DNA from 3 places in the Sporolactobacillus sp. KGMB 08714 genome. Region 1 is predicted to be linked to each of the others. Evidence: riboswitches for the same ligand, from Rfam matches in the RefSeq annotation. Region 1 holds a riboswitch; each other region holds the start of a gene.

Region 1 (7,888 bases):
GATAATTTTTCCTTTACTCAATAGGCTCACCCCTTAATAGATTACTGAACTTGCTTTTTAAGCGATAAATGCGAATAGGGCCCGGATGCCGACATAGCCCAGCAGAACAAAAATGACGGCGACCACATAAGTGCCGATTCTTTGCGAGTGCGGGGATACAAGAATGCCCCAGTGCACACAGAACGACCAAAGCCCGTTAGAGAAGTGAAAAACAGCTGACAGGATTCCGATCATATAAAAAGCAATCATCCATGGATTGGTGAGAAGATGGGCCATCATTTCATAATTCAATGGCGTCCCGAGTGCCATGGCAACTCTTGTTTCCCAGACATGCCAGGCAAGAAAAATAACCAGAAACAAACCGGACAGCCGCTGCAGCAAAAACATCCAGTTTCTAAAAAAGCCAAAATTTCCGACATTATTTTTTGCCGTAAATGCCATGTAAATTCCGTAAATTGCGTGATACAAAATCGGTAAATAGATTAAAACGATTTCCAAAAAGAGCAGATATGGAAGATGTTCCATAAAAGACGCCGCTTGATTGAAGGCGTCCGATCCCTTGGTTGCCTGAAAGTTGACAGTCAGGTGGACTATCAGGAACAGACCGACGGGGATAACCCCCAGCAGAGAATGCAGACGGTGCCAGGCGAAATCATTTTCAGCCATGATGCTTCCCCCTCCGACAGAAATGTTAGCGCTTATATTTGGCCGGTTGTGAATCTTTAATGACATTTTTTTGTCACAAATTCATTGTAACCCTCGGTTTTTTGACAGTCAAATGAAAAATTGAAAACGCTGTCTTTTATGGCCGTAGTGATTTGAAGGAAAAAAAGATATAATAGTCGGAGAGGAGATGAAGAAATGACACGAGGCGACATCTATCCGCAGCCCGAGCACTTTGGCGATGCCAGCGTTCCGGCTTTCGGTTATGAGTTGATCAGAAACGAATTGATACCCGAACTGCTCGGGGAAGAAACCGCATCGATTCTTTATTGGTCCGGGCGAAAGATCGCAAGGCACTACCCGTTGGATAACGAGGAGCAGCTGGCGGATTTTTTCACACAGGCCGGATGGGGAACATTAACGATGCTCGAAAAGGGGAAAAGCAAAATTACTTTTGATTGCCGTTCAGCCCTCATTGAATCAAGAATTAAGGATCATCCCGAATCCGTTTCTTTTGCTCTGGAGGCCGGTTTCATTGCCGAGCAAATGCAGCGGATTCTCGGATTTATGGCGGAGAGCTATACGGATATACGGAAAGGCCGTGAAAAGAAAGCCTTATTTACAGTTAAATGGGACGCGAAAGATCCGATTGACAGAAACACAGAGCCGGCGACGCGGACTGCCCGAAAAAAAATGAAAAACGATACGCTCGGCTCATTTTAAATAGCATTTAAAAAATAAAAGAAGCCCGCCGGGATTTATGATTGTCTCCGGGGACTTTTTTTTTACGGCCTGTGCGCAGAATTGAATCAAAAACGGATCGATTCCTGCTCCGCAAGGTGAAAAGTTTCATGAAGCGTATCCAGTGCTTCCAGAAGCTTGTCTTCATCGATGATTGTCGAAACCTTAATTTCAGAAGTGCTGATCATCTTGATTTTGATATTTTCGGCAGCCAGTGCATGAAACATCCGGGCAGCCACCCCGGGATTTGAGGCCATGCCGGAGCCGATAATTGATACTTTGGCCAGTTCGGATTCAAAAACCAGCTGGTGAAAGGCCAGTTCTTTCACCTGAGCGCGCAGCACTTCAACCGTTTCGTTCAGTACATCGCGATCAATTGTAAACGAAAGGCTTGTTTTTTCCTCGTTAAGTACATTCTGAACGATCACATCAATATTGATGTGCCGCTTGGCGAGCGCATCAAACACCCGCGATACTGCGTCGACACTGTTCGGAAGGCCAAGCAATGTCACTTTCGTTACGTTTTTCTCAAATGCAAGTCCTCTGACGGCCTTTGACTTCTCCATTGCTACTTCCTCCTTAATGACCGTGCCTTCTTCATCTGTAAAAGATGAGCGTACAACCAGTTCGATATGGCTGTTCTTCGCATATTCGACGGCCCTCGGGTGGAGAACACCCGCACCAAGGTAAGCCATTTCAAGCATCTCATCATAGCTGATTTCTTTCAGCTTCCTGGCCTTGCCGACATAACGCGGATCTGTTGTAAAGACACCAGTGACATCCGTGTAAATTTCACATTTTTCGGCACCGAAAGCCGAAGCCAGTGCGACGGCCGACGTGTCCGATCCACCGCGCCCGAGCGTCGTGATCTCACCTTTTTCCGTAACCCCCTGGAAGCCGGCGACGATGACAACCCGTCCTTCTTTCAAGTGCGGGCGGATCTGTGATGTATCGATGGACCCGATCCGTGCACACTCATGAACGTCCTCTGTCCTGATCCCTGCCTGCCAGCCCGTAAAAGAAATCGCCGGGCAGCCGCGTTCAATCAGTACCATCGCCAGGAGAGCGATCGTCACCTGTTCACCCGTCGACAGGAGGACGTCCATCTCCCGTTTTGACGGCCTGTCCGAGATCTCACCAGCCATCGACACCAGTTCGTCCGTTGTCTTGCCCATCGCAGAAACGACGACAATCAGCTGACTGCCGGCCTTCTTCCTGTCGATGATCCTGTCCGCGACCTTCTGAAGCCGCTCCACCGTCGCTACCGATGTTCCACCAAACTTCATCACTGTTAAAGCCACTCTTCCTCGCTCCTTTAGTTATTGGCCGGCATAAGATCTGCCGCCGCCCCTCTCTCGCCCTCTATACAGAAACAGCGGGACCCTTGAAAGAGCACGTACTTCCTTAAATTTCGAACATCTTCGCTGATAAAAAGAACAGCGAGAATCCCCGCTGCTGAACAATCGAACGTTTTCCAACATGCTGAGATAGTTCTCCACACCCATGAGTGTGACAGCTCTGCGCTTATTCAGCGCAGATCCAGCCGGCTGCGTGATGAACCGCTTCCGGCTTCGGCAGGCTCCCCTTTCCGCCGCGGTCGGTGAAGTTCACCCTTCTCGCGCGGTTTAGTCATGAAGACCGCTCCTCTATCACTAGATATTTGAAAAAATTAAGTTACGGAAATTATAACAAAATTCATGTTTTGAAACAACACCTTTTAAGAAGGATCGCTCAAATATTTTTTAACGTTCTCCGCTATTTTATGCGGCAGGCCGGCTTCCATTAAATTCTCGCTGCTTGCCTCGCGAATTTTCTTTACAGAGCCGAATTTCCGCAGCAGTGCTTGCTTCCGCTGTTTGCCGATTCCCGGGATATCGTCCAGTACGGAATGGATCATCGCTTTGTTCCTGACCTGCCTGTGGAATGTAATAGCAAAGCGGTGCACTTCATCCTGAATGCGCTGCAGCAGATAAAAAGCCTGACTGTTTCTGGCAAGAGGAACAGGCAGCGACTGCTCGCCCGCGACCAGCTGCGAAGTCCGGTGCTTATCATCCTTGACAAGGCCGCAGACAGGAATATAAAGGCCGAATTCATTTTCCAGAACATCAATGGCTGCGGCAAGCTGTCCTTTGCCGCCGTCGATCAGAATCAGATCCGGCAGAACAGCAGCCTCTTTAAGCAGCCTCGTATAGCGGCGGCGGACGACCTCTTTCATTGTCGCGTAATCATCCGGACCTTCGACCGTCTTAATGCGGTATTTACGATAATCGTTTTTTTTCGGGCGGCCGTCCTCAAAAACAACCATGGCCGAAACGGGATCCGTTCCCTGAATATTTGAGTTGTCAAACGTCTCGATCCGGTGCGGTGCCGGCATGTCCAGTGCTTTTCCGAGCTGTTCGACGGCGCCGACCGTTCGTTTTTCGTCGCGTTCAATTAAAGCGAATTTTTCTTTAAGAGCAATCTGCGCATTTTTAACCGCCATCTGCACAAGCTCTTTTTTCCGCCCGCGCTGCGGCTGAAGGACGGCGGTTTTCAACATCTGTCCGGCAAGCTGCCGGTCAACCTGATTAGGGATCAGCACTTCTTTGGGTTTGATATGATTCCGGCGGGAATAAAATTGGCCGATAAAAGTCAGAAAATCCTCTTCCGGTTCCTGATAAAAGGGAAACATCGACGCATCGCGCTCGATTAATTTTCCCTGGCGCATAAAGAAGACCTGAACACACATCCATCCTTTGTCGTAGGCATAGCCGAATATATCCCGGTCATCAAGATCGTTAAGAATCACTTTCTGCTCTTCCATCAAAGTCTCGATGCTGCGGATCTGATCGCGCAGCTCTTTGGCTTTTTCAAAATTCAGCCGGTTTGACGCGTCGATCATTTCCTGTTTCAGCCTGAGTTTTACTTCCTGATAGCCGCCGTTCAGAAAATGGGTGATTTCTTCGGTCATTTTCTGAAACGTTTCCTTCGGTATATCATTGACGCATGGCGCAAGGCACTGACCGATATGGTAATACAGACAGACGCGATTCGGCAGGGTCCGGCATTTCCGAAGCGGATAGAGACGGTCAAGCAGCCGCTTGGTTTCATTTGCCGCCGTGACATTCGGATAAGGGCCGAAATATTTACCGCTTTTCCGATTGACTTTTCGCGTAATGATCAGGCGGGGATACGTCTCTGAAGTCAGTTTGATATAAGGATAACTTTTATCATCCTTAAGCATGATATTGTATTTAGGCTCATATTTCTTAATCAGATTGATTTCGAGCAGCAGGGATTCGATTTCCGAGGATACGACGATATACTCAAAATCGGCAATATCGGCAACAAGGCGCTGCGTCTTGGCATCGTGCGACCCGCTGAAATAGGAGTGAACGCGATTGAACAGATTTTTGGCTTTTCCGACGTAGATAATTTCCCCCTGCATATTTTTCATTTGGTAACAGCCCGGCTGTTTCGGCAGCAGGCTGAGTTTCTCTTTAATTTTTCGGCTGGCCATGTTTCCTTCATCCTTTACAAAAACTGTGAAGCAGAGTATCGAATAAAATAGAAAACCTGCATCTTTTTATTATCACTGAGATGGGCAAAAGATTCAACCATCTCTCACGGAACTGCGGAGAAACAGAAAACCGGAGTCAAAAACGCTTTGCGCGTTTCTGCTCCGGTTCTTGCGGATGCTTCCCGATCCGTTTTACAGTAGTAATCAGCCGATGTGCTGCTTGATACGGTCAACGAGAGCTTCCTTCGGTGTAAAGCCGACAACCTTATCGGCAATTTCGCCGTCTTTAAAGAGAAACATCGTCGGAATGCTCATCACGCCGAATTTGCTTGCAGTCGCCTGATTTTCATCAACGTCAAGCTTGACGATTTTCAGTTTATCCGATAATTCGGAATCGACTTCTTCAAGAACCGGAGCCATCATTTTGCACGGGCCGCACCACGTCGCCCAAAAATCGGCCAGCACAAGTCCTTTCGATGTTTCATCCGCAAAATTTGCGTCATTTACCTGATTGATAGCCATGGAATCATGACCTCCTTGTATCATTCTTACTTCTTATGTGACAAAGTATAGCATCTCCATCGGCGAGATTCCATTATTCAGCTCACGCGATGATTTTTCCCGCCGCATTTACTTAAACTCGACGACCGTGACTCCGCTGCCGCCTTCCCCCTGGCTGCCGAGACGCGAATCTTTAACCCTCGGATGTTTCTCGATCAGCTTCGTCACACCCTTTCGAAGTGCTCCCGTCCCTTTTCCGTGAATGATCGAAACGCGGGGATATCCGGCGAGCATGGCTTCATCAAGGTATTTCTCGACTTTAAGCATGGCATCCTCGTAGCGCTCGCCGCGCAGATCCAGTTCCGGCTTCACCGTCCGTCCCGACGTACGGACATTGACCACGGGACGCACTTTTTTCTCTTCCCTCACGCTCTTAAGATCCGTTCCGGCTACATTCATCTTCAGGATTCCTACCTGAACGAGATATTCGTGATCGTTGATTTTTTCTACGATGTAACCGTCCTGGCCGTAGCTGACGATCTTCACACGGTCGCCCGGTTTAAAACCGGCTGCCGCCTTTTTCACGGGAACGGGAGAAGATTTGCGATCCGGCTGATCCAGGGCATCCAGAGCATGGGACAGCCTCGTCTTGGCATTAATCAGCTGATGTTCTTTGACCTGCCCCTGTTTTTGATAATGACGCAGCTCATCGATGATGGCCTCGGCCTCAAGCCGCGCTTCCTGCAGCGAATGCTCCGCTTTTTTCTTCGCCTGTTTCAGAATCAGTTCTTTCTTATTTTCCAGTTCGTTCAGCTTTTCTGCAAGAGACGCCTCTTTTTCCTCGGCCTCAAGCTTGAGGTGGCGCGCCGTTTCTTCTTCCCGTTCCGCCGCTTTCCGGTTCTTTTCCAGCGAGGCGATCATTTTATCAACTTGATTCGTTTCGCGGCTGATCTGCAGTTTGGCGGCATCGATAATGTCGGCCGGCAGGCCCAGTTTTTTCGAAATTTCAAAAGCGTTGCTCCGTCCGGGAACGCCGAGCAGCAGCCGGTAAGTCGGACTCAGTGTCTCCACATCGAATTCGACACTGGCATTCATCACACCTGCTCTTTCGTAAGCATACGCTTTCAGCTCGCTGTAATGGGTCGTGCAGACAATGGTCGCGCCTCGCGCATAAACCGCATCCAGAATGGCAATCGACAGCGCCGCCCCTTCCTGGGGATCGGTTCCCGCACCCAGTTCATCGAATAGAACGAGGCTGCCGAAATCGACTTCTTTTATAATAGCGACAATGTTGGTCATATGGGAAGAGAACGTGCTAAGGCTTTGTTCAATGGACTGTTCATCGCCGATATCGGCAAAGACCTTCTTGAAAACGCAGATTTCCGAGCCGTCTTCCGCAGGTATCTGAAGTCCGGACTGGGCCATCAGCGTCACCAGTCCGATCGTTTTCAATGAGACGGTCTTGCCCCCTGTATTCGGCCCGGTAATGATCAAGGCGTGCGTTGATTCATCGAAAATGACATCGATCGGCACCACACGTTCCGGATCGATGAGCGGATGGCGCGCCTTTTTCATTTTAATGATTCCGCGATCGTTAAGCGTCGGCCGCGAACCTTTGATTGCGTGTCCGTAATCAGCCTTCGCAAAAATGAAGTCCAGACGGGCGAGACCGGCAACCTGGTCCAGCAGACTGTCCGCCGATTTTGCCGTCTCTCCGGTCAGGACGCGCAGAATCCGTTCCACTTCATGCCGTTCTTTTGCCCTTGCTTCGCTCAGCTGATTATTCAGGTCGACAATGGCCTGAGGTTCAATGAAAAGTGTCGCTCCCGAGGCCGACTGGTCATGGACGATGCCTCCGAAAGCACCACGGTATTCCTGCTTGACCGGGATGACGTGGCGATCATTGCGGATCGTGATAATCGGATCCGACAGCATCTTCGACGTACCGCTTGAATGGACGATGTTTTCCAGTTTCTGTTTGACGCGGCTGTCGGCCGTCCGGATCTGAGCGCGGATACGGCGGAGCGCGGAGCTCGCTGAATCCATGACGCCCCCCTGGTCGTCAATCGCGGCGCGTATTTGCCGTTCCAGGCCGCCCGCCGGCTCCATTTCCCGGACCAGCCCGGTCAGTATCGGCAGTTCGACCTGCCCGGTTTCGGCCAGATCAAGGATAAAATTTTTCATCAGGCGTGCGCCGCGGATCGTATCGGCAATATCGAGCAGCTCCCTTGCCGTAAGCATACTTCCTATCTTTGACCGTTTCAGACCCGGCCTGATATCGGTGATCCCTCCGAACGGAACCGATCCTTTCAGACGCAGCACCGCAGCCCCTTCATCCGTCTCCTCCTGGCGCTCCCCGACTTCGCGCAGATCTCCGGACGGAGCCAGCTGTTCAATCAGGCTTTTGCCAAGCGAAGACGCGGTAAAATGGATCAGTTTTTGCTTTATTTTTTCATATTCCAATGCTTTAAGTGCATGTTCATT
Region 2 (7,888 bases), on a different contig from region 1:
GCCCTCCGTAAAGTCCTGCCGCATGCAATCTGAGAGAGCAGATGGCTTCCCCCTGCTGAAATGAAAAAAGAAACCCTTACTCCTTGGTTTCTTTTTCTTCTTCACGGAAGCAGTTATCAAAATAAGATTTTATTGCGGCCGACGGCATCACCTGAACATTTTCACCGAGCGCCCCGCCCAGGGCAAGAATAATCGCCTTGCCGATGCCCTGGGCCCGATACGACGGGTTGACGCTGATATGTTCGATTTCCGCCTCATGGTCGTCCTTAAAATGGATACCGATCACACCGATGATGTCGTCCCCGTCTTTCCATAAAAACAACTGCCATTTTTCGTCTTCTTCGTACTTTTTTATCGTCTGCAGAAGCGCCTTTATCTCTTTCTCCGACGGGACAAAAGACAGCAAACCCATTGCTATCTTTTCATAACTCTTTTTGTAACGAATCAGCATTTTTTGACCCCTCATTACCACGAGATAATGAATTTTGCGCACGTGAACCTTCTTCTAAAATAGATCACGCTCTATATTATAACCAAAAGCGGTGAAAAGTGCATCTATAGAATCGGGGAGCCGGTTTCACGCCGCCTGAAGATGGAATCATTGGCGCGACGAGAAGGTTCGCAGCGGTACATCGTTCCGGATCAGATCCTCATAAGTCTCTCTGCGCACGACAATGGATGCCTCTCCGTCTTCTACAAAAACGACCGCCGGATTCGGCAGCCTGTTGTAGTGGCTGGCCATCGAATATCCGTAGGCTCCGGTACAGAAAACAGCCAGAATATCGCCCATTTTGCACGATTCGGGAACAAAAGCATCCTTAATCAGGACGTCGCCGGTTTCACAGCATTTTCCGGCAATCGTTACTTTTTTTTCCGCCGGTTCATCGGCACGGTTCGCACAGATGGCTTCATAATTTGCCTGATACAGAGCCGGACGGATATTATCGGTCATTCCTCCGTCGATGGAGATGAATTCCCGGATACCCGGAATAGTTTTTGACGAACCGAGCGTGTAAAGTGTCGTTCCTGCTTCGCCGACGATCGAGCGGCCCGGCTCAATCCAGACCTCGGGTATACGGAGGGAATGGCGTGCACACTCATCCTCAATCGTGTCGGCAATCACGTCAATGAAGCGGCCGATCGGAAGCGGATGGTCCTTGCTGGTGTACTTGATTCCGAATCCGCCGCCGACATTCAGTACCTTCATGCGAAAATGCATGTGGTGTTCCCACTCGTTCATATGGCTGAAGAGTGCCCGGATGGCTCTGATAAATCCCTCCGTCTCGAAAATCTGTGAACCGATATGACAATGGAGGCCCTTCAGAATAAGATGCTCAGAATGGAGAGCCAGGAAGACGGCCCTTTCGGCCATTCCGTTGTCCAGATTAAATCCGAACTTGGTATCGTCATGCCCGGTCATAATAAATTCATGTGTATGTGCTTCAACCCCCGGTGTGATCCTGAGCAGAATCTCTATTTTCTGTCCTCTTGCGGCACACATCTGCTCAAGCATGCTCAATTCCGAAAAATTATCAACGATGACCGTGCCTATTTTGGCATCCAGGGCCCGGGCCAGCTCATCCGCCGATTTGTTATTGCCGTGAAAGTGGATACGTTCCGGCGGGAATCCCGCTTTCAGAGCGGTATAGAGTTCGCCGCCTGAAACGACATCGAGCGAAAGGCCGAAATCACCCGCGAGCTGAATCATCGCGAGCGTTGAAAAAGCCTTGCTGGCATAGGCAATCTGCCAGTTCAGGGCGCTGTGTCTGGAAAAGGCCTCCTGAAACAGCCTGATTTTCTGTTTTATCAGTGCCGTATCATAAACATAAAGCGGCGTTCCGAACTTTTCCGCAAGCCGTACGGCATCCGATCCGCCGATATAAAGATGACCGTTTTTCCCAATCGTTTGTGTCCCGTGCAAAGAAATCTCCTCCCTCCGTCATGCCGATACACATTCGCCCGATTTCCGTTTCATCGCTTCGTCGATTCAGAGGATGCCCGGGGCGATAGCACAAATAAGACCTGTATAGCGAAGTGTATACAGGCCCTGTCGTATCTGTTCGCCCGAAAAGTGCTCCACCGCTTCATCATTTATCGGCAGTGAGACCGACGGCAGCCCGGCAGCCTGCTCCTGGGAAAAAAGACGTTCCGGCAAGTTGATCTTTCCGGAATGATGTCTGCTTCCCGGGCTCCCATTCCGTACTCATTTGCCTTGCTCCTCATATCTATTGAAAGGATGATCGTGTGTGAAATTTAGTGTCAGTGTACCATGATCGGGAGATAAAGACAAGTTTTAATTCGGTTTGCTTTTCGGCGGCTGCCGATATTTATCAAGCGGACGGACAATACTGGGGCGGAGCACAGATGTCGGCATCGCCCGGCGCATCAGTATATTGTAGAGGCCGGTCGGGTTAAAGGGGATAAACGGCCATAGATAGGGTGTATTCAGATTTTTCACATGCGAAAGATAGATGATGGTTAAAGTGATTACAATCATGAAACCGGGTACATGAAAAAAAGCGACCGTCAGGATCAGCAGGATCCGGATAATTTTATTGGCCAGCTGCAGATCATAGCTCGGCGTCGCGAATCCGCCGACCGCGGAAACGGAAGTATAGAGAATCACTTCCGGTACGAAGACGCCTGCTTCGATGGCAATCTGTCCGATCAGGACGGCGGCAATCAGGCCGAGTGCCGTCGAGAGCGGCGTCGGCACATGGATCGCAGCCATCCGCAAGGTTTCGATACCGACCTCCGCAATCAGGATTTGAACGACCAGCGGAATATGAAAGTCTTTTTTGTCCGGTCCGATGAAACTCAGCTGTGACGGGAGCAAATGATCCTGCACGAGCAAAAGCCAGAGAGGCACGAGAAAAATAGAGCCGAATATAGCAATAAAACGCACCCACCGTTCAAATGCGCCCGATATGGTGACCTGCCGGTATTCTTCGGCATGCTGTATATGATGAAACAATGTGGTCGGCAGAATCATGGCACTGGGAGAAGTGTCCGTAATCATAACGATGTGGCCCTCCAGGATGTGTGCGGCCGCTACATCCGGACGTCCGGTGTAGCGTGCGAGCGGAAACGGATTCCATCCCTGTTTAAGAATAAATTCCTCCACAGCGTTGTCCGCCATCGGAATTCCGTCGATTTTGATAGACTGAAGTTCTTTTTTTATTGTTTTAATCAGGCCCGGGTTGGCCACATCCTTTAAATAGCACAGGCTCACATCGGTTTTCGACCGCAAACCGACCTGGATTAAGTCGCTGCGAAAGCGCGGATCGCGAATCCGGCGGCGGATCAGGCCGGAATTTTCAATAATATTTTCTGTAAATCCGTCTTTTGATCCGCGGACGACTTTCTCGACCTCAGGTTCTTCCGGCTGGCGTCCGGGATAATGGCGCAGATCGATGCTGAAACCGCTCGTCTCGCCGTCAACCAATACGATCATCCGTCCGGTGAGCAGCCGGTCGACCGCGTCATCGATCGTCTGTATCTCCTCGACCTGTTCGTGAACAAGATGCTGCTTAATTTCCTGAAAAACATCGGAAACGTGCTCATTACGGTTGGAGAGGCGCATAAACTCGCGCATCATAACGACTAAAATGCTCGTATCCATCAGACTGTTCGTATAATAAATCTTGCTTTCCCGCCCGAGTATCTTAATGCTGCGCTCGCCCATGTCAAAATTGGCCGGACCGAAATCAAAGATCCGATACATTGTTTGGGAATTTTCGCTGATATCGGCACTGATCGGTGTCTTTTCATCCTGCTTTTGCATAGCCTCTGACTCCCCTTTGACTTTTCGCCTATCCTCTCGGTTTGAAGAAAAGTGCGATAAGAAATCCGAACAAAATAGCCGAAGTGATACCGGAAGAGGTCAGCTTAAAAATTCCGATTGCAATTCCGAGATAACCGTGTTTATGCCCCTCCGACATCGCACCGTGCAGGAGAGAATGGCCGAAACTGGTGATCGGAACCGTCGCCCCGGCCCCGGCAAATTCAATCAGTTTATCGTAGAGACCGAATGCGTCGAGCACCGCACCGAGAACGACAAATGAGACAACAACATGAACGGGTGTGAGCTTGAAAACGTCTAAAAGCAGCTGCCCGATTACGCATATAGCACCACCGATAAGAAAAGCATAGAGAAAAATCATTCTGCTCCCACCTTTGCCGTTTCAAGAACAACCCCGTGGGCAATGCACGGAATGGTATCTTTCTGTTTCGCCGTTGCATTATTGAGAAGCGCTCCCGTAGCCACGACCAAAACCCGCTTCAGGGAGCCTTCGGCCAGTCTTTTGTACAAATAACCGTAGGTCACCACTGCGGAACAGGCGCATCCGCTTCCTCCCGCACCGACAGGCTGGTCCGGGCTGTAGATCATCAGTCCGCAATCCTGATGTACATCCGTAATATCCAGTCCCTTTTCAATCAGCAGTTCCCTCAGGATCGGAACGCCGACACTTGAAAGGTCGCCCGTCACAATCAGATCGTAATCTTCGGGCACCCGGCCTGTGTCCTGAAAATGAGCCCAGATGGTGTCCGCGGCTGCAGGGGCCATGGCCGACCCCAGATTGTTCGGATCCCCGATTCCCCAGTCAATGACTCTGCCGATTGTCGCCTCGCTCACCCGGACTTTACCCGGTTCTTTTGTCACGATTGTCGCACCCGCTCCGGTCACCGTGAACGTTTGGGTTAAATTGGAAGGCCCTCCGTATTCTGTCGGATTTCGGAATTGGCGCTCGGCCGTCGCATTATGACTGCTGACCGCGCAGAGGACATTGTCCGCAAACCCGCTGTCGACCAGCTGTGCCCCGGCCGCCAGCGTTTCCATTGACGTTGAGCAGGCTCCGAACATGCCGAAAAAAGGAACCCGGTTTTCCCGTGCAATAAAATTGGAAGTCACCGTCTGGTCCATAAGATCTCCTGCCAGAAACAAATCCATGTCCCCTTCTATTTTTCCCGCTTTGGCAAGACAGTAAGAGATCGCCCGCCGCATCAAAGTTTTCTCTGCTTCGATCCAATCCTTTTCTCCGCAGTTCAGCGATTCATAGGCTTTGTCAAAATTTCCCGAAAGCGGACCGCGCGACTCGAGCGGTCCGACCGTTGTTCCGGTTGCGGCAAGAAAAATCGGGTGATCAAACCGCCATGTTTGTTTTCTCAGCTTGCTCACTGGCGTTTCCTCCTCTCTAGAAAATCTGCTCAATAAATAGACGGATGATGCCGAGGACGGCTGCAGAAACGACTCCGAAGACGATCACGGCCCCGGCCAGCGAAAATAAATTGGTTGCGATGCCGAGGACGATCCCTTCATTTTTGTGTTCCAGAGCCGCACTGGTTATCGAATTGGCAAATCCGGTAACCGGAACGATTGAACCCGCTCCGGCAAATCGGGCAATTTTATCATAGAAGCCGAATCCGGTCATTAATGCCGAAATAAGAATCAGTGTTGCGGCGGTCGGATCGCCTGCCGATTGTTTTGTAAAATGAAAAAAGTAGATATAGCCGGTCTGGATACACTGGCCGGCGAGACAAATCAGGCCCCCGACGAAAAAGGCTTTCAGGCAGTTCATGAAATACGGAACTCTCGGTTGAAAGGGTTTAATATTCTTGCTGTAATTTTTCGGGTCATTTAGCATCGTGATCAAGCTCCCTTCTGAAATTTTATTATCTGCCGGATGGTGAAAAATATGCAGGCCTCCGATTCACAGTCAGGCGAACCGTTGCCTTTTTTAATCCGGTACCGTTCAAAAAAAATGATCCGGCTCTGCGGAAAGAGCGGATCATTTTTTTTGAAGGCTATTCAGCCATCTGGCTTTTAATTTCTTCCAGTATTTTTTTTTCAAGCCGGGAAACCTGAACCTGGGAAATTCCCAGACGTGAGGCGACTTCGGTCTGTGTCTGGTCTTTATAATAACGAAGATAGACAATCAGCTTTTCCCGTTCATCAAGATGCTCCACAGCTTCCCGGACGACCATCTTATCAAACCATTTGCCGCTTTCCCCATCTGAAATCTGGTCCAGGATTGTGATCGGATCGCCGTCATTTTCAAAGACCGTTTCATGAATGGATGACGGTGCCCGGATCGCCTCCTGAGAAAGCACAATATCTTCAGGAGATAGATCGAGCGCATCGGAGAGCTCGCCGATCGTTGGATTACGTCCGAGCTTCTTCGACAGCTCATCGCGTTTCTTCCTGACTCTGATCCCGGTTTCCTTTAATGAACGGCTGACCTTGACCGCACCGTCGTCCCTGATGAAACGCTGAATTTCCCCGATAATCATCGGTACGGCGTACGTCGAGAATTTGACATCAAAAGAAAGATCGAATTTGTCAACCGACTTCAGCAGCCCGATACAGCCGATCTGAAACAGATCGTCCGGTTCATAGCCCCGGTTGATAAACCGCTGAACGACCGACCAGACGAGTCTCATATTCTTCTTCACCAGCTGATCGCGTGCTTCATGATCTCCTGACTGACTGCGCTTAATCAGTGCCTTGACTTCTCCGTCGTCCAGCAGCGGTTCCTTGGCTCCGATTTTCCGATCAAGCTCCATACACATATCTCCCTACTTGCAGACCGCTCTGTTATGAATCATTTCCTTTGTCATGATCACGGTCGTTCCTTTGCCTTCCTCTGTTTCCACCGTCACATGATCCATGAAATTTTCCATAATCGTAAAGCCCATTCCCGATCGTTCCAGTTCCGGTTTCGTCGTAAAGAGCGGCTGCTTCGCCTGCTCAACATCTTTTATCCCGACTCCGTCATCATGAACGCTTAAACTGACGGTTCCGTCTTCAAGCGAAACCGTGATTCTGACCCGGCCTTTTCCGCTGTTTTCATAGCCGTGAATGATGCAATTTGTAACGGCTTCGGATACAACCGTCTTTATTTCCGTCAGCTCGTCCAAGGTCGGATCAAGCTGAGCTACGAAAGCCGCCACCGCGACACGGGCAAACGATTCATTTTCGCTGACTGCCGAAAAAGAAAGCGACATCTCATTTTTCATTCAGGCCACCCCCAGAGTGTGCAGGGCATATTCTTCATCCGCTTCAAAACGGATGATTTTAAACATTCCGCTCAGCTCAAACAGCCGGCGGACGGACGGCGATATCGAGCAGACAACCATTTCGCCGCCAAGGCCGACAATCTTCTTGTAGCGGCCAAGAATTACACCAAGGCCCGAACTGTCCATAAATGTCAGATTTCCAAGATTCAGCAGAATATGATGAACCATTTCTTCTTCCATCACCGCATTAACTTTTTCCCGCAGTTCATCCGCTGTATGATGATCCAGTTCCCCGGCGAGCCGGATGCAAAGCACGCCGTTTTTCACTTCCAAATCGATTTGCAGACTCAATCTGACTCTCTCCTCTCCCGGTTAAAGCCTTTTTTAAGCGTCGGCTCCTTCGCTGTTTCAGGATAAAGGGGCGGATATGCCGACAGGCCGCAGATATCAACCTGCCGTGAATCCGTCTTGTATGTGTTCTTTTCGCCGCCCTTTTCCTGTGTTCCTGCCTGCCGACAGAACTAGTGCTTAATCAGCAAATCTCGCGTTTTTGCTTAATGGGTCAGGATCGATCCGGCGCTTCGCTTAAAAAGCTGCCACCAGGACGCCCGTTTAATATTTTCATTCACGACCAAAGGCGTCCGCGAAATAACCTGATGATTCTTGCTGATCGTGTAATAGCCGACAACGGTTCCCGCCTTGATTGGTGCCTGAAGCGAGTGCGGTATGTCGACCTTTTTCTGAAGCCCGTTCGCGTCCTCCCCTTTCTTCAGGAGCAGGACGGCAGGATTTCCGGTAACAACGGGGACTTGCCCGCGACTCCCCTTGTTCACTTTAGCTGAAGCGACCGTCGCGTTTTTCCCAAGGATCT
Region 3 (7,888 bases), on a different contig from region 1:
CAACAGCAAAACGTAAAGAATCAACAGTCAACGACCTGAAATCAATATGTGTGAATAGCCGGAACTATAAAAGGGCTTTTGGCCGGTGAACGGCAGGGCGGTATCGACGCTCCGAAGGGATGAGAAATATGGAAAGCAGAGTGAACGGACGTGTCCGCTCGATTCAGATCAGCGGCATCCGTCGTTTTTTTAATAAAGTCAAAGACTATCCGGGGGCGGTTTCACTGACGATCGGTCAGCCTGATTTTCCGACGCCGGAGCATATTAAAGAGGCCGGGAAGGCGGCGATTGATCATAATCACACGGTCTATACAGCGAATGCCGGACTTCTCGGGCTGCGGCAGGCCGTTTCCGGATATGTCGCTGAAAAATACAATCTTTACTACGACCCGGAAACGGAAATCATCACTACGGTCGGTGCCAGTGAGGCGCTCGATCTCTCCTTCCGAACCATTCTCGAGCAAGGGGACGAAGTCATTCTGCCCGGACCGGCCTATCCGGGTTACGCGGCGCCGATCAGGCTCGCCGGCGGCGTTCCCGTCTATATTGATACGACCGGAACCGGCTTTAAGATGACGGCGGATCAGATTGCCGGCCGGCTGAACGAACGGACGAAGGCGGTTATTCTGCCGTATCCTTCCAATCCGACAGGCTGCGTGCTGTCCGCCGATGAACTGGCCGCCATTGCCGATCTGCTTCGGGATCGGGACATTTTTGTTGTCTCCGATGAAATTTACAGCGAACTTACGTACGGACGGAAGCACGTTTCCATTGCTTCTTTTCCGGGAATGAAAAAGGCGGCTCTCGTAATCAACGGACTGTCGAAATCGCACGCGATGACGGGCTGGCGGATGGGCTATGTGCTTGCCGACCGGCCGATTGCCGAACAGCTGATTAAGGTCCATCAATACGGAATTTCCTGCATCACCAGCATTACCCAGTATGCGGCGATCGAAGCGCTGACTGCTGGGAAGGACGACGCGGCGCCGATGAGAAAAGCTTATAGGCAGCGGCTCGATTACGTGCTCGGCCGGCTTGAAAAGATGGGCATCGAGGCGGTCCGTCCGTCGGGTGCATTTTATGTGTTCCCGTCGATTAAAAAATTCAGCATGACGTCTGAAGATTTCGCGCTGCATCTGCTTGAAAAGGAGCGGCTGGCGGCAGTGCCCGGCAGTGCCTTTTCTTCATACGGCGAAGGCTATCTGCGCCTGTCCTACGCCTATTCACCGGAAGTCCTCAAGGAAGGGCTCGACCGGCTTGAAAGGTTTGTCGGCGGCCTGAACGGATCATTAAGCTGATAGGGAGAAAAAGAAATAACCGGCTGTACCCGCATCGCTGTTTATGTCGGACTTTGATTAAATGAGGCAGAGCGCCGGAAATGACACCGCTGAAAAAATAAGGCATTCCAGGATCAAAGCGACTTTACCATTTTTCTGTGTTGCCGGGTACTCAGTTTTGCCGGCTCAACTGAACCGGCTGAATCAGCGCGAGACATTTTGTCGGGCTGAACATCCCTCCAGATGCAGATGCGGGCCATCGTGTGCTCTTCCGGAGAACGGGTATTGTCTTCTGAAAGACGATGTGAACGGCGATAATGCTTCTCTGACAGGTGATATCATTCGCGGACGGGTGTTAAATGCCGAAAATGTCCGACACTTTTCTTCCGTCTGCCGTCTATTCATGTGAATCATGCCGAAAATTGTCCGCAGGCATTGGAAAAGCACCGGTAAGTTGCAAAGCATCACCCGTAACTGCCGGCATATCGTTGGTAAACAGCAAAATATCAACATGGGAAATCACCCATAACGGCCTAGTAAGTGCAAATAATCGGAACGGAAGAAAGAAATTTTAACGGACATTTCAACAGTGATGGAACGCCCATCCTGAAGGGCCGGTTTGTTATCGATACCTTGGGACACAGTCTGCCGGCCTGATGGCAAGAGGAAAAAAGAAAAGGCTATCCTGACGCTGTCATGGATTAGGCAGGCACTCCAATCTTTGATTGTTCAAAGGGTGCGCAATAGAAAGAATAAAAAGGGACGTCTCATCGTCGAAAAATCGGCTGATGCGGCGCCCTTCTTTTCTCACTCGATCGCCAGTGTGTCGATGGCTTTCGGATGTTTCGGCCCGTGAATTTTCAATATTCCGTTTGAAAATGAGGCACGGGTGCGCGACCGGTCAATGGTATACGGAAGGACGATCAGACGTTCAGCCCGCTCAAACCGTCTTTCGTGTGTCTGGATGTTTTTTTCTTCGTTCTTCGTTTCCATTGAGACATCGTTTTCTATCGCAATCCGGATCCGGTCTCCCAACAGTTCAATATGAATGTTTTCCTGTTTCACACCGGGAAGTTCGGCTTCGACAATCCATTCATCCCCGGATTCGTATTGGCGGACGGAGAATCCGGCGAAAAACGAATGCTTTTCAAAAAAGTCGTCAATCGATTTTAAAATACCGCGAAAAGGATCCTGCTGAAAAAAGGTATCGATCTCATCCATCAGATTTCGTCTTATCGGCAATCGGGGATCCTGATGATCTTTCTGATCCATAATTATCAATTCTCCCTTCATAAAACCAATCTACTTCAGCATATGAGAAATTATATGAATGGTTCGGACGGATAGCGGACGCTTCCGCCGGGCTTCTGATTTTTGGGAAACAACGGTCCGGTTTGTTGAGCCTTTTCACGATCAGGCGCGGCGGCCGATCGTGAAAAGATCGATAGAATCGCTCAAAGTCGGTCGATTCTGAATGGCAGCGGCGGCCGCTGCATCCCGTCGACGGCCAGAAGAGGCGCCTGAAATCGGCCGGTGCCGGACATTTTACGTTCAGGCAGAAAAACGAAACTTGGCCGGATTGGGCGGATCCTGTGATAAAATGAAACTAGTATTTTCGCGGCATGCAAAGGCCGGAAAAAGGTGGTTTCATTGATGCAGGACGCTGTCCACAAAGTATTGAAACAATATTTCGGTTATGATGAATTGCGCAAGGGCCAGGGTGAGATTATTTCGTCTCTGCTGTCCGGCAAAGATACGGTCGGCATCATGCCGACGGGAGGCGGGAAATCGCTCTGTTATCAGATACCGTCCCTGCTTCTCCCGGGGACGACGCTGGTGATTTCCCCGCTGATCTCGCTGATGAAGGATCAAGTCGATGCTCTGGAGAATGCAGGGATTGCGGCGACGTTTATTAACAGCTCGCTTTCTTTCGGCGACGGCAAAAGGCGGCTGAACCAGGCAGCCGCCGGCCGTTACAGGCTGGTGTATGTGGCTCCGGAACGTCTGGAGGTTCCGGCTTTCCAGCAGGCACTTGAGAAGATGAACGTCTCGCTTGTCGCCGTTGACGAGGCCCATTGTATCTCGCAGTGGGGCCATGATTTTCGGCCGAGCTACCGCCTGATTGCGGATATGATTGCCCGCTTCCCGCGCAAGCCTGCCGTCGCCGCTCTGACGGCAACGGCCACTCCGCGTGTTACGGCCGATATCTGCCGGCTGCTCCATATTCCGCAGACCCACGTCGTCATCACCGGATTTGCCCGCGACAACCTTAATTTTCAAGTGATCCGCGGCCAGAATCCGGATGCTTTTTTGCGGGATTATCTAAAAAAGAATCGCGATCAGCCGGGCATTATTTATGCCGCGACGCGCAAAGAAGTGGATCGGCTCTGCGACAGACTGACAACAGACGGATTCGCGGCCGGAAAATATCATGCGGGTCTCTCCGAGGCAGAACGTGCGGCCGGCCAGGAGCATTTTCTCTATGACGATTTATCGGTGCTGGTGGCGACGAACGCTTTCGGCATGGGTATTAACAAGTCGAATGTCCGCTATGTGATTCATTACAATATGCCCCGCAATATTGAGGCTTATTATCAGGAGGCGGGCAGAGCGGGGCGCGACGGTGAAAAAAGCGACTGCATCCTGCTTTTTTCGCCGCAGGATATCCGGCTTCAGAAATTTTTTATCGAACAATCGGAAATGGACGATGCGCTGAAAAATGAGGAATATCATAAGCTTGAACAGATGGTCGGATACTGCCACACGGAGTCCTGCCTGCAGGCTTATATTCTCCGCTATTTCGGAGAACAGAATTCCGAGCCGTGCCGTCACTGCGGCAACTGTCTCGATACCCGCGAAAAAACGGATGTCACGACGGCGGCACAGAAAGTGCTTTCCTGTGTTAAACGGCTGCGCGAGCGTTACGGGAAAACGATGGTGACTAAGGTGCTTGCCGGGGCGGCCGATCAGAAAATCATTCAATATAAACTGAATACCCTGCCGACTTACGGTATTATGAAAGATTTGACACAGCGGCGAATCGGCGAATTTATCGATTTTCTGACCGCCGAGCAGTATTTGGCCCAGCAGGGCGGCGCCTATCCGACTCTGGCACTGACTGCCCGGTCGCTGCCGGTGCTAAAAGGAGAGACACACGTGCTGAAAAAGGGTGCGGTGCGGGCCGTGCAGCTTGAAGTTCATAATGAACTGTTTGAACGGTTGAAAAACGTGCGGAAGCAGCTCGCACAGAAAGAGTACGTGCCGCCCTATATTATCTTTTCTGATCAATCGCTCCGCGAAATGAGCGCGAAGCTGCCTGCGGAAGACCGGGAATTCCTGATGATAAAAGGGGTCGGACAGCAAAAACTGGAAAAATACGGACGCGTATTCATGAAAACGATAGCACAGTATGAAGCGGAGCGGGGCAGCATGAAGGCATCCGTTTCTCCGAACGAATGAAGACAAGAATTGACGATTGCAAAAGGGTTCTATAAAGGGTACAATGACTGTTGGTATTTAAGGCCGATCTCCTCGCATGGACCAGAGGAGGTAGAGGTTGCGGTGTTTAAGACTAGCGTATGGAAGGCATAAGGAAGCCGCTTGACTGTGCGTGAAAGGAAACATCGCCGAAGTGCGCCCGTTGCCTTAACGGGCGTGCTGGGCCCGCATCCGAAGAGGGGCGGGACTGTCACATGAAAACACATGTGATGTGCTATCGACGGAAGACATGGATGGAGAGAGTAAGAGAAGGCTGTATGGAAACATGCCGCCGCTCGGAAAGTCACACGTTTTGAGTGTCAGTTGAAAAAGTATCGCATAGATACCGGTAAGGTTGTGAGAAATTCTTTCCGGGATCGGCAGCCGTATCCGCGCGGGTCCGTGAATGACGCGAGTCGGACAGGCGCCGCCGGTATGTTCCGCCTTTTTTAACGATCCTCCCATGTATGATACATTTCGTCCGTCGTAAGCACGATGCGCTTCCGGCGGTTTTTATTTTCTTCATCTGTCTCCCGAGAGAACGAACAGAAAAAGGGGAGAAAAAGAAAGATGCAGCAGAAGATTGGAAGAAGCATGCAGTATGAAGAAGCGACAAAAAAGCCCAGAACATTAAAGCGCGGTCTGAAATCACGCCATCTGACGATGATTGCGCTCGGCGGAGCGATTGGCACGGGGCTGTTTCTGGCAAGCGGGAACTCGATCTATCAGGCGGGACCGGGCGGGGCCCTGCTTGCTTACGGCATCATCGGCATCATGGTCTATTTTCTGATGACAAGCCTCGGCGAACTCGCCGCCTTTATGCCGACGAGCGGTTCGTTCAGCACCTATGCAGCGCGATTCGTTGACCCGTCATTCGGCTTTGCGCTCGGCTGGAACTACTGGTATAACTGGGCCATCACCATCGCCAGCGAACTGTCCGCGGCAACGCTGATCATGAAATTCTGGTTCCCGGACAGCCCGTCGATACTCTGGAGCGGCCTGTTTTTGCTGATTATTTTTTTACTGAATGCCCTGTCTGTAAAAGGGTACGGCGAATCGGAATATTGGTTTGCTTTTATTAAAATTGCGACGGTCATTATCTTTATCGTTCTCGGCCTTCTGATGATTGTCGGGATTATCGGCGGCGGCGTGCCCGGTTTCCGAAATTTTACGATCGGCGACGCCCCCTTCCACGGAGGCTTTCTGGCGACGTTCGGCGTTTTTCTGGCGGCCGGCTATTCATTCCAGGGCACGGAGCTGCTTGGCGTCAGCGCCGGCGAAAGCACGCATCCGGAGAAAAATGTACCGAAGGCCATGAAAACAATATTTTGGCGGATCCTGCTGTTCTACATCCTGGCTATTTTTATCATCGGCATGATCATACCTTACACCAATCACAATTTGTCGATTACTGACACGATCATGGTCAGTCCGTTTACACTGGTGTTTCAGAAGGCCGGTCTTGCGGTCGCGGCTTCTGTCATGAATGCCGTGATTTTAACTGCGGTGCTTTCGGCCGGCAACTCCGGGCTGTATGCTTCGACGCGGATTCTTTATGCGCTTGCAAGAAAGGGCAAGGCACCCAGGCTTCTCGGCTTTGTCACGAAAAACGGTATTCCGCTCTGGTCGCTGATCATAACGGCGGCATTCGGCTTTCTCGCTTTTCTGGCATCGGGTTTTGGCGACGGTATCGTCTATAACTGGCTGCTCAGTGCTTCGGGCATGTGCGGATTCATTGCCTGGCTCGGCATTGCCGTCAGTCATTGGCGCTTTCGCCGGGCCTATTCCGCTCAGGGAGGAAAACTTGAAAATCTGCCTTATCGTGCGAAGTGGTTTCCATTCGGCCCCCTGTTTGCCTTTGCCGTCTGCATGATCGTCGTCATCGGTCAAAGCATGAACGCCTTTTCGGGCGGAAGGATCGACTGGGGCAACCTGATTGCTTCCTACGTCGGCATTCCCGTCTTTCTGGCCGTCTGGCTGATTGCCAAATGGAAGATGAAGGCGAAATTGATTCCCCTTGAAAAGTGCGATATCTCGCAGAAACACTATGCCGAATAAACGGATGGGACGAAATACGGCCGACTTATGGAAGCGCCGATCGCAGCGTGAATGCGTCATCCGCTCTTCTGGAAGGGATCTGTATTCTTCCGGACAGCAACGAGGGACGATATGCTCTTTCTGAAGGACGATATCACACGCGGCCGGGTGCTAAATTGCGGAAGTGCCCGATATTTTTCTTCCGTCCATTGTACATTCGTATGAATCGTGCCGAAAAGCGTCGGTAAATGCTAAAATCAACGATAGTCATACCGAAATCCGAAAATTCGCACCAAAATGTTAAACGGCCCTGTTTCAGGAGGGTTTGTCGGCCGTTGTATCCGGGTCATCGATTATCGGTCGACACACCAGGCTTATCGGTCAACGCAGCGATTTTATCGGTCGCCGTACTCGCTTTATCGGTCGATATACCGGTTTTATCGGTCATCGGATCCAGTTTATCGGTCGGCACAGTGGATTTAACGATCGGCTCCCGTGCTATCGGTCAACGCAGCGATTTTATCGGTCGCCGTGCTCGCTTTATCGGTCAATGTAGCGGTTTAATCGGTCGCCGTGCTTGCTTTATCGGTCGATATACCGGTTTTATCGGTCATCGCGGCAATATTATCGGTCAATGTACCTGATTTATCGGTCGTGCCCAAATGACGCCGGACTCACCCTGAATCCGGTTGATATCCAAATAGAACCCGGATTGAGGTTGCAGAATAGCACCAGTCATCGTCAGAAAAATGCGGAAAGTCGACTGTGACAGCTAAAGAATTAATAAGTGCGAATAATTGAAATTATAAGATATATATCACCAAGCATTTCCTCCTTTCAACAGCAACGGAGATCATCCTGAACGGCCGCTTGGCACTTTGGGATGCTGTTTGCCGACCTGGATGGGACTATATAAATTTATAATAAACAGCTGACGATGCGCCGTTCGATTTTATCGTCCTCAGCGGGTGCACCCGACTTCGGCACCGGGTATTGCGGCGGTCCGCTCGGTAGCGGCAGGCTTTGTTCCGGCAGCCAATGAAGCATTGCTTATAACGGCTCATCGTTTTTCGGATAGGAGCACTCCCCCGCTTCTG

The links. Region 1 has a riboswitch for lysine ahead of Q6A92_RS17775 (aspartate kinase). Riboswitches for the same ligand answer to the same signal wherever they lie in the genome.
Region 2: linked by a shared signal. The riboswitch ahead of lysA (diaminopimelate decarboxylase) and the one ahead of Q6A92_RS17775 (aspartate kinase) in region 1 are both predicted to bind lysine.
Region 3: linked by a shared signal. The riboswitch ahead of Q6A92_RS11175 (amino acid permease) and the one ahead of Q6A92_RS17775 (aspartate kinase) in region 1 are both predicted to bind lysine.

The regions. Positions count from the first base shown of each region.
Region 1 is NZ_JAUUBW010000056.1:84,858-92,745, forward strand. It holds gene sdhA (succinate dehydrogenase flavoprotein subunit) at 1-21, opposite strand, end outside; gene Q6A92_RS17765 (succinate dehydrogenase cytochrome b558 subunit) at 58-666, opposite strand; gene Q6A92_RS17770 (YslB family protein) at 862-1,386, shown strand; gene Q6A92_RS17775 (aspartate kinase) at 1,473-2,705, opposite strand; lysine riboswitch at 2,885-3,061, opposite strand; gene uvrC (excinuclease ABC subunit UvrC) at 3,122-4,903, opposite strand; gene trxA (thioredoxin) at 5,108-5,425, opposite strand; gene Q6A92_RS17790 (endonuclease MutS2) at 5,534-7,888, opposite strand, start outside.
Region 2 is NZ_JAUUBW010000022.1:48,747-56,634, forward strand. It holds gene Q6A92_RS10810 (GNAT family N-acetyltransferase) at 77-451, opposite strand; gene lysA (diaminopimelate decarboxylase) at 599-1,927, opposite strand; lysine riboswitch at 2,062-2,231, opposite strand; gene Q6A92_RS10820 (spore germination protein) at 2,294-3,784, opposite strand; gene spoVAE (stage V sporulation protein AE) at 3,813-4,163, opposite strand; gene spoVAD (stage V sporulation protein AD) at 4,160-5,179, opposite strand; gene spoVAC (stage V sporulation protein AC) at 5,196-5,645, opposite strand; gene sigF (RNA polymerase sporulation sigma factor SigF) at 5,806-6,564, opposite strand; gene spoIIAB (anti-sigma F factor) at 6,577-7,017, opposite strand; gene spoIIAA (anti-sigma F factor antagonist) at 7,018-7,368, opposite strand; gene Q6A92_RS10855 (D-alanyl-D-alanine carboxypeptidase family protein) at 7,572-7,888, opposite strand, start outside.
Region 3 is NZ_JAUUBW010000023.1:79,022-86,909, forward strand. It holds gene Q6A92_RS11160 (aminotransferase A) at 129-1,298, shown strand; gene Q6A92_RS11165 (Hsp20/alpha crystallin family protein) at 2,085-2,549, opposite strand; gene recQ (DNA helicase RecQ) at 2,931-4,736, shown strand; lysine riboswitch at 4,820-5,000, shown strand; gene Q6A92_RS11175 (amino acid permease) at 5,325-6,812, shown strand; gene Q6A92_RS11180 (hypothetical protein) at 7,127-7,435, shown strand.